2 regions of the Lysinibacillus sp. LK3 genome follow, and region 1 is predicted to be linked to the other one. Evidence: predicted binding sites of a transcription regulator. Region 1 holds the regulator's gene; the other holds the start of a gene.
What was found. The regulator NrdR, encoded in region 1, represses ribonucleotide reductase genes. The targets are predictions, from matches to a motif close to AACACNATATATNGTGTT.
Positions count from the first base shown of each region.

Region 2: VK91_RS09210 (vitamin B12-dependent ribonucleotide reductase) is a predicted target of NrdR. The motif match lies at 2,723-2,740, and genes of this name have one in related genera.

Region 1 is NZ_LDUJ01000018.1:104,163-108,915, reverse strand. Features, by position in the region: gene dnaI (primosomal protein DnaI) at 1-405, opposite strand, end outside; gene VK91_RS13910 (replication initiation and membrane attachment family protein) at 433-1,797, opposite strand; gene nrdR (transcriptional regulator NrdR) at 1,814-2,284, opposite strand; gene VK91_RS13900 (glyceraldehyde-3-phosphate dehydrogenase) at 2,472-3,494, opposite strand; gene coaE (dephospho-CoA kinase) at 3,698-4,294, opposite strand; gene mutM (bifunctional DNA-formamidopyrimidine glycosylase/DNA-(apurinic or apyrimidinic site) lyase) at 4,308-4,753, opposite strand, start outside.
Region 2 is NZ_LDUJ01000014.1:252,474-257,226, reverse strand. Features, by position in the region: gene VK91_RS09210 (vitamin B12-dependent ribonucleotide reductase) at 93-2,663, opposite strand; gene VK91_RS09205 (biotin/lipoate A/B protein ligase family protein) at 2,864-3,643, opposite strand; gene VK91_RS09200 (rhodanese-like domain-containing protein) at 3,907-4,293, shown strand.

The sequences.
Region 1 (4,753 bases):
ATCATCAATACTTAAATCATGAATTGTTGCTTGTAGCACATCTTTTGGCATATGCATACTTGCAATCATATTCGCAACATCTCGGCGTTCTTCTTCCCTAATCTTTTGCTCACAGCGCACATAGTCCATTTCAATAGAATTCCGAACAACCCTTAATGTCGGGATGAATCCTTTTAAATAGTTTGTACAATGTTCGGTATTATCACACCCACAGCACTCAGTAGATTGACTAATAAACTCATGCAGTTTAGGTAAATTTCGCTCAACATTGTCATAGTTTAATTCATCTGCATGCTGCGCTAAAAATTCCTGCACATGCGGGTGCTCTAAAATTTCACGTCGCATGGCTTCATAGCGTTCTTGGAACGAGGGTACATTAATTGCTCGCTTTAGTGGTCCATTTATAGGTTCGATTACTGCTCACCTTCTTTACTATTCGCTTTTTCCTAGCATCTCTAATATTTTTTGTCGCTCTTTTTCAAAATCTATAGTACTAGAGGTAGATTCCTCTTGATTGTCATTTCGTTTATAGAACCATTCAGGCACTTTTTCTTCACGTTGATATCTTGAACGTCCTTTAGTCTGTTGACTCGTTTTATTGGACGTTTGCGGCTTGTTTTTCCAAGCTGTATATTTATCATGCTCTTGACGTGCAAGTTCCATTGCTTCCTTAGCGGTCTGGACATTTTTTCGTACCCAATGATCAGCAATCGTTTCCACATATTTTTTAGGGAGCTTCATATCTGTTGTTAGCATAACGTATTCTAACAATGCATTAACCACTCCAATTGGCATGCCATGTTGAACGATTAAATTTTCTGCAAGTTGGACTGAGGTTTGTAATGGTTCTTTACCATTATTTATATCTCTTAAAACTTGGACAGGTGCCGTTGTTTCTAAATAGTGTTGAAGTTCCTGATCCTTGGTTTTTTGTCCCGCTTCTGCTACTGGTAGAGGATCGGTGACACGGGCAAGTTTTGGCGGCTCCTTGGATACGGTTAATTTATAAAAATCAGCAGCAGCCTTTCGTAAACGTTCCTGAGAAATTCCTAAATCATCATCTAAAGCAAGTATGACTACTTTTTGCATATCAAGGGCTGTTAAATGATATAAAAATGCCAACTTGGCTATAGCTTCACGCACTTCAAATGTCAACAAATTGGAAGGTACCAATTGCTCAGACAAACCTGCTTGCAATAAATCAAAATCGAATTGCTCCAAATAAAAAGGATATACTTTTTGTTGTTTATCCTTATGACTCGTATCCACTTGTAAATCTGATGGGATATTGGCATGAACAGGCTTATAGACATCAATAAAAGCACGAGATACATCCTTAAACGCCGAGTCCTTTACAGGTGACATAAAGCGCTGACGTAAGTTGCGATAAGCCTGCTCTCCAATTTTACTAAACAAAAACATCGACAGCAGCGGGTCTTTCATAAAGCTATCTGCATCTAATGGGCGCTGTAGCTCATATAAAAAACTACGCTCACCAGCATTTTCTTTTTTCCATGTACGCAGCAAACCAATAGCTTCTAAAGCAATACGAGCCTCAAACACTTTACCAATTGGTAGCCCTAGCACATTCATTAAATAATAATGTGTCATTTGCTGCTTTGGCATTTGCTCTGCTTCTGCCCATAATGTTAAATAGAGGCTAACTGGCTCTGATCCCGTTAATGGTTGATAAAATAATGTAACTAATTGACGCTCTTGTGTAGAAAATGCATGAGGTAGACGAATGTCGAAAGGATCGCCAGGCTGCAATTCCTTATATAAATGAATCAACGTCATTCATCCTCTCTGTTTGCTATGATTTCTTCTCCGTTTGACGTTGAATAATGTCCTTTATTTCTTCAATAAAGACATTGATATCTTTAAACTGACGGTAGACCGACGCAAAACGCACATAGGCAACCTCATCAATTTTGGCTAAGCGGTCCATGACCATTTCGCCAACATCTTCTGAGCGTACTTCCGAATTTCCAATACGACGAAGATCTTTTTCAATGGACAGAACAAGTTCCTCCAGCACATCAAGTGCCACTGGACGTTTTTCACAAGCACGAATAAGCCCACGAAGTACCTTCTCACGGCTAAACTCTTCTCGTGAACCTTCCTTTTTCACAACGACTAATGGCGTCTCTTCAATTTTTTCAAACGTTGTAAAACGGAAGCCACATGACTCACATTCACGACGTCTACGAATTTCTTTATTATCATCTACTGGCCTCGAATCCACAACACGCGTTCCGTTAAATTGGCAAGATGGACATCTCATATATTTACTCTCCTGGTTTACAACAATTTAATATATCTATTATAACAAATTTCCTACATGTAAGAAAAGTGCATTCACGTTTGTGGCCTCATGATAAATCTAAAGCACCTGAAGTACAAGAAAAGTTTCTGTAAAAAAAGAGCACATTGAAACCTTTTCGATTTCAATGTGCTATCTATAGAAATTATTACGCGTTTACCGTTTCTAAAGCATTTGCCACTTTTTTCACAAGGTCAACAACGCGTGCAGAGTAGCCCCACTCGTTATCATACCAAGCAAGTACTTTTACTTTGCGGTTGCCTAACACCATTGTAGAAAGTCCATCAACTGTTGAAGAATAAGTTGTTGTATTGTAATCAGAAGATACTAATGGCTCAACAGAGAAATTAAGGATACCCTTCATTGGACCTTCTGTTGCCGCTTTTACAAATGCTGCATTAACTGCATCAACTGTTACATCTGTATTTAAATCTACTACAAGGTCAACTAAAGATACGTTTGGTGTTGGAACACGAAGTGCCATACCATGAATTTTACCTTCTAATTCAGGTAACACTAATTTTAATGCTTTCGCTGCACCTGTAGATGTTGGGATAATGGATTGGGCGCATCCACGTGCACGACGTAGATCTTTATGCGGATTGTCTAAGTTCTTTTGGTCATTTGTATAAGCATGAACTGTTGTCATTAAACCATTCTCAATACCAAACGTGTCATTCAATACTTTTGCTACTGGCGCTAAGCAGTTTGTTGTACAAGAAGCATTTGAAATAACATCATGTTTCGCAATATCCAATTTGTCATCATTTACACCTAAAACAATTGTGACATCCTCGTTTTTACCTGGTGCTGTTAAAATTACTTTTTTCGCGCCAGCTGCTAAGTGCATCGCTGCTTTATCACGCTCATTAAATTTTCCTGTAGCTTCAATAACGATATCTACACCCATTGTAGACCAAGGTAATTTTAAAGGATCACGTTCACTAATAATTTGAACTCGTTTACCATTTACAACTAAAGCATCGCCTGCTGGTTCTACCGTACCTTCAAATGTTCCGTGATTTGTGTCATACTTAATCAAATGTGCTAACGTTTCTGCAGGATAGCTAGCGTTAATTGCAACGATGTTTAAATCTTGTTGTACGATAGCCTGGCGGAAAACCATACGTCCGATACGCCCGAAACCATTAATAGCAATTGATACTGTCATTTATAATATCCTCCTGTGAGTACATACTCAGATTAATTAATTATATACTTTATGGTGATTAGTATAACACAATTTTAAAAAAGATGAACATTATATATTGAGAATATAAAAGTTCTTATTTTCTGAAAAATTATTCTTTATTATGGCGTTTCCCCATAAAAAAATGCGTAGCAAGGTCGGCTTGCTACGCATTATAAAAGAACTCATGAAATAACATCCCAATAATGCAGGATTTTTTTTAATTGTTCTTCTGTACTTTCTATATTTTCATTATTATAAATGACCGCATGTGCACCCTTTTCTTTGACAGACATCGGCAGTTGAGAGTGCATACGTGCCAATGCATCTTCTTTAGATAAATTATTTCGTTCCATTAAACGTCGAAGCTGAACTTCTTCACTGACCGATACCACAATGATACGTTCCACAAAATGTTGAAGCTTACTCTCAAATAACAAAGGAATGTCCATCACAACATGTTCATGTCCTGCTTCTAAATAAGCATCACGCTGACGTAACATTTCTTTTCTGATTGCTGGATGTATGATATCATTTAACGTTTTGCGTTTGGCAGGCTCATGAAATATGATATCTCCCAGCATAGTTCGATTTAAATTGCCGTCCTCAAGCAAGATAGCTTGTCCGAAGCTTTCAGCAATCAATGCTAATGTTTCAGTTCCAGGTTCTACGACATCTCGTGCTACAACATCTGCATCAACAATCGGTAAACCCAGTTCGCTCATCATTTTAGCTACTGTACTTTTTCCACTTGCAATACTTCCTGTTAGTCCGATAATCATTGCTAAATCCCCTTTAATGTTGACAATTTGGGCAATAGACAGAGGTACGCCCTCCAATTGTCATTTGACTTGTTGCCGTTTCACATGCTGGACATACCTTTTTCCCATACATTTTTAATCGATTCTGCATACTCCCTGCTTCCCCATTAATATTCCGATAATCAGAAATAGTTGAACCACCCGCTTCAATGCTTTGACGTAGGACAGCAACAATCTCCTCAAATAATGCTCGCTTCCGCTTTTCACTAATGCGGCTCATTTTGCGTGCAGGGTGAATTTTCTGAGCAAACAATGCCTCTGTTGCATAAATATTGCCACAGCCCGAAATGACTTGCCCATCCATAATTACTTCTTTTACGGCTTTATTTTCATATTTCGGTAGCTTAGATTTTGTTATAAAAAAATCACATGCATGCTCATCAAATGGCTCTGGTGCCATTTTTGTCAATGGTGCATGAT
Region 2 (4,753 bases), on a different contig from region 1:
TTAATAGGTATTTATTTCCATTTATACAAAAATACCCCTTTAGATTATCTTATCTAAAGGGGTAAAAAGTTACAACTGTTATTAAATTTAATTTATAGACCGCATTTCAACTGTGCGCCACAGTTTGTACATGTATTACAGCCGCCCATTTCTTCGACTGTGCCTTTACGGCATACTGGGCATGTATTCCCAACGTCTGAGCCAATAACAGTTGTTGACTCTAACGCTTGAATCGTATCTACTAATACGACTGGACGTTTTGTATGTTCTTCAACCAATTCCTCTTCAAATGAAAGTTGATCCATATCATTTTCTTCTGCTTTTAGTGTAAGTACTTGTGAATCACGGCTACCGTCAACATAGACCGTACCACCTTTAGCGCCACCTTTATATAGTCGCTCGTACACTTTTTCAACTTGCTGTACTGTATAGCCTTTTGGTGCGTTTACAGTTTTAGAAATAGATGAATCGATCCATTTTTGAATAATACATTGCACATCCGCATGCGCTTCTGGTTTTAGCTCCATTGCTGTAACGAACCATTCTGGAAGCTCTTGCTCATTTACTTCTGGATGACGGTTCAAATATTCTTGGACAATTTCAGCTTTTACTTCAATGAATTTACCTAGACGACCAGAACGATAGTACGTGAAGGAGAAGTATGGCTCAAGACCTGTTGCTACCCCTACCATTGTTCCTGTGGACCCTGTTGGTGCAACCGTTAATAAATGTGAGTTACGGATTCCAGTCGCTAAAATTTGCTCTTTGATATGAGCAGGCATTTTTTGCATAAAGCCTGTCTCTGTAAAGGCTTTACGTAAACGAGCTGTTTCTTCGTCTGTAGCACCTACTAAGAATGGGAAGCTACCACGCTCTTTCGCAAGCTCTGTAGACGCCTCATACGCAGTTTCAGCGATTGTTTTAAAGATTTCATCGACTAACGCATTACCTGCTTCTGAACCGTATTCTTTTTCACAGTAAATCAGCAAATCGGCTAAGCCCATAACGCCTAATCCAACACGACGTTCACCAAGAGCTTGTACACGGTTTTCTTCTAAGAAGTAAGGTGTCGCATCAATCACATTATCCTGCATACGAACACCAACACGAACTGTTTCACGTAGTGCTTCGTAATCAACTGATTGATTTTCTTTATTCGCAAACTGTGCTAAATTCACAGCAGCTAAGTTACACACAGAATATGGTGCAAGTGGTTGCTCGCCACATGGGTTCGTCGCTACAACACTTTGACCGTATGCCTTTGCATTTGTCATGTCATTGGCGTTGTCAATGAAGAAAATACCTGGCTCTGCTGAGTATGTTGCACATACATTAATTAAATTCCATAACTCTTTTGCTTTAATTGTACGGTATGTGCGGACTTTATAGCCCATTTTCTCCCATTCACGAACATCACCAACTTCATGCCATTTCGTGTTGTAAACGCTCATTTCTTCCTTTGTATATTCTTCAACAGCTGGGAAACGAAGCTCGAAGTCAGCATCTTTTTCAACTGCTTCCATAAATTCTTTTGTTAATGTCACAGAAATGTTGGCACCTGTTAAAAACTCTGGGTTATGAACAGTGTACGTGCCACCATCACGTAATTTATTTTCAGCCTCACGAATGATCGCTGTATCAAATCCACCTAAGCCTTCAATGTTTTTATAATTCACGATGCCTTGATACATCGCTTCTTCTTGCATAGAAAGTGGCTTGAAGTTTAATTTTTCTTTGGCTAGACGGATAATTGTTTCATCCGTTGTATTTTCGATCAGGTAACGCAGAATACGTGGATTTTGCATTTTGGAAATAATAAACTCCACAATATCTGGATGCCAATCTGCTAGCATAATCATTTGTGCGCCACGACGTGATCCACCTTGCTCCACAAGATGTGTCAATTTAGCAATGTCGTCTAACCATGAGACAGAACCAGATGATTTACCGTTTACACCACGAGCTAATGTGTTACGTGGGCGTAATGTTGAACCATTTGTTCCAACACCTCCACCGCGGCTCATAATCTCCATAACTTGCTTACGGTGATCACTGATACCTTCACGAGAGTCAGCGACAAATGGCATCACGTAACAGTTAAAGAAAGTTACATCTGTTTCAGAACCAGCTCCATAAATCACTCGTCCAGCTGGAATGAATTTCAAGGATACTAATTGCTCATAAAATTTTTCAAACCATTCTTGACGTTTTTCTGGTGTTTTTTCAACAGCGGCAAGGCCCGTTGCATTTCGTTTTGCAATTTGTTCATAAAATATCTCAAGAGGCTTTTCTAACACGTCAATTGAACGCGTAATCACACCCGTTTCTTGCTCTTGCGGATCGTCTAATGCGCTACGATAATCCTCTTCAATCAAAATCTCTGCTGTTTTTGTAGACATGTCCAATTTTTGAATTGTCCCTAAACCACGTGCAGGAAATTTCGGATCAGCTTTTACCGTTAATACAACAAAGTCGCCGGCTTTCAATGTTTTCTTTTCTGTGTCTTTAAACGAATAGCGATCGATCATGACAAGTCTTGATACACCTTTGTGTGTAATATGCATATCAGATGTTACGGGGTGTACCTGCGGGAATTGTTCAATATCTTTGTTTAACTGTTCAAATTGATTGTTTACTTCGGGTTGATGATTTGTGAGTACCATCGTTTAGCCTCCCTTGTTTTCTTCATTACAAAATAAATACACAATATCTTGTGTCGTTAAACACTACATATTGTGTATATGTCTTTAAAAAAGATACTATATATAGTTTTTTAATTCAACTCTTGCTTTTTTTAATAGATTCAGAACTACTTGTTATGACTAGGATTGAACGTTAAAAAATATTTTTTTCATACCATTTTTTACTTTTTAAAGTTCCACTCATCTGAAGCATATTTTTTTTCTTCTAAAGCTTGGACATATTCTAATTGCTCCTCAGAAAGTGTAAATGGTTTTAATTCAATTTGCAACGATTTTGCAAAGCCATCTCTAAAAGCTGTCACACATTGTTCAACTGTCACTGGCTCTTTTACAAGACTGTTGATGGCAACAGCCTTTTCTGGTAGCTTTCTACGCATACGATTCTTCGCTTCTTCACTGGAGAAATTAAATACGGATAATAATTTCTCTTGATCCAAATCTAATAAAATGGCGCCATGCTGTAAAATGACACCCTTTTGACGTGTTTGAGCACTTCCAGCTATTTTTTTCCCCTCTACGACAAGTTCATACCAACTTGGTGCATCAAAGCAAACAGCACTTTTTGGACTCTTCAGGTCCGCTCTTTTCTCCTCTGTATCAGGTACACTAAAATAGGCATCCATACCTAGGTTATGGAAACCTTGCAAGATTCCCTCACTTAACACACGATATGCCTCTGTCACAGATTCTGGCATATTCGGATAGCTTTCCGTCACAATAACACTATAAGTTAGCTCATGTTCATGTAGGACAGCTCGTCCACCAGTTGGTCGACGTACAAAACCTAAGCCTTGTTCACGCACAGCATCTAAATTAATATCTCTTTTAGCTTGTTGAAAATAACCAATGGATAATGTCGCAGGCTCCCACTCGTAGAAACGAATTACTGGTGGAATTAACCCCTCACTATGCCAATCAAGTAAGGCTTCATCTAGTGCCATATTAAAAGAAGGACTACATTTCCCTGAATTTAAAAAATACCAAGTTGTCATATGCTCATCTCCTACAAATATAAAATGATCCATCAGGCCCCACCTGTGGGTCAACTTTAACGAATATTATACTACAGTTCAAATTGCGAACGATTGCTTGTGTAACGAAAAAAGCGAATTCGCTACAACCTAGTTAATTTTATCAAACTCATTGGACTATCGCTAGCGCATCTTTTATAATAATAGAGAAGATAGAAAGGGGTAAGAAAATCTTGGACATACTTATCACAATCGGTGTCGTTTTAGTAGTCACAATTGCATATATCGGAATTAATGCACTACGACTCAAAAAAGCCGTAACCAACCTAACACAAGAGCAATTCATAGAAGGCTATCGTAAAGCCCAGCTGATCGATGTTCGTGAGCAAAAAGAATTTGATGCTGGTCACATTCTTGGTGCACGAAATGTGCCTTCGACAACACTACGTCAACGTTATAAAGAAATCCGCCCAGATTTACCAGTATATCTATACTGTCAAAATACAGGCCGTAGCTCACGTGCTGCACTATTTCTTAAAAAACGTGGGTACAACCAAATTTACCAACTTCAAGGTGGTTTCAAAACTTGGACAGGTAAAATAAAAGCAAAAAAATATTAATGCTCTCATCAAAAAAAGTCGTCTCAAAGTACTATGAGACGGCTTCTTTTTTAAAAAATTCAGAGTTTCTACTATATTATATCTATTTCAAATGATGCTGTACGAGCTTCATGTCATTAAAATAAAAAAGTAAAGCAACAAAACGCATTATAGTCCCCTAATTTGATACAAAATCTACTTTGAACGAGTTCGCTACTTGAGTCGGATCCTCATAAAAATGAGCGCTTTGATGTCTTTTTGGAGCGGTTTTCACTTATGTTTGAGCACTTCGAAAGCTACGTTGAACAATCTTCCAATAAACCACCTCATATTTAAAAACTCCTTCACGAAACACTTTGTATGACCAAAAATACTATTTTTCGTTAGAGATATGCCAGTTACGAACCCTATTCTTCTATTTTTCTGAAAATAGTTAAAATTTATTGTTGAATAATTTTAGAAGCACTGTTAGGATGTATAA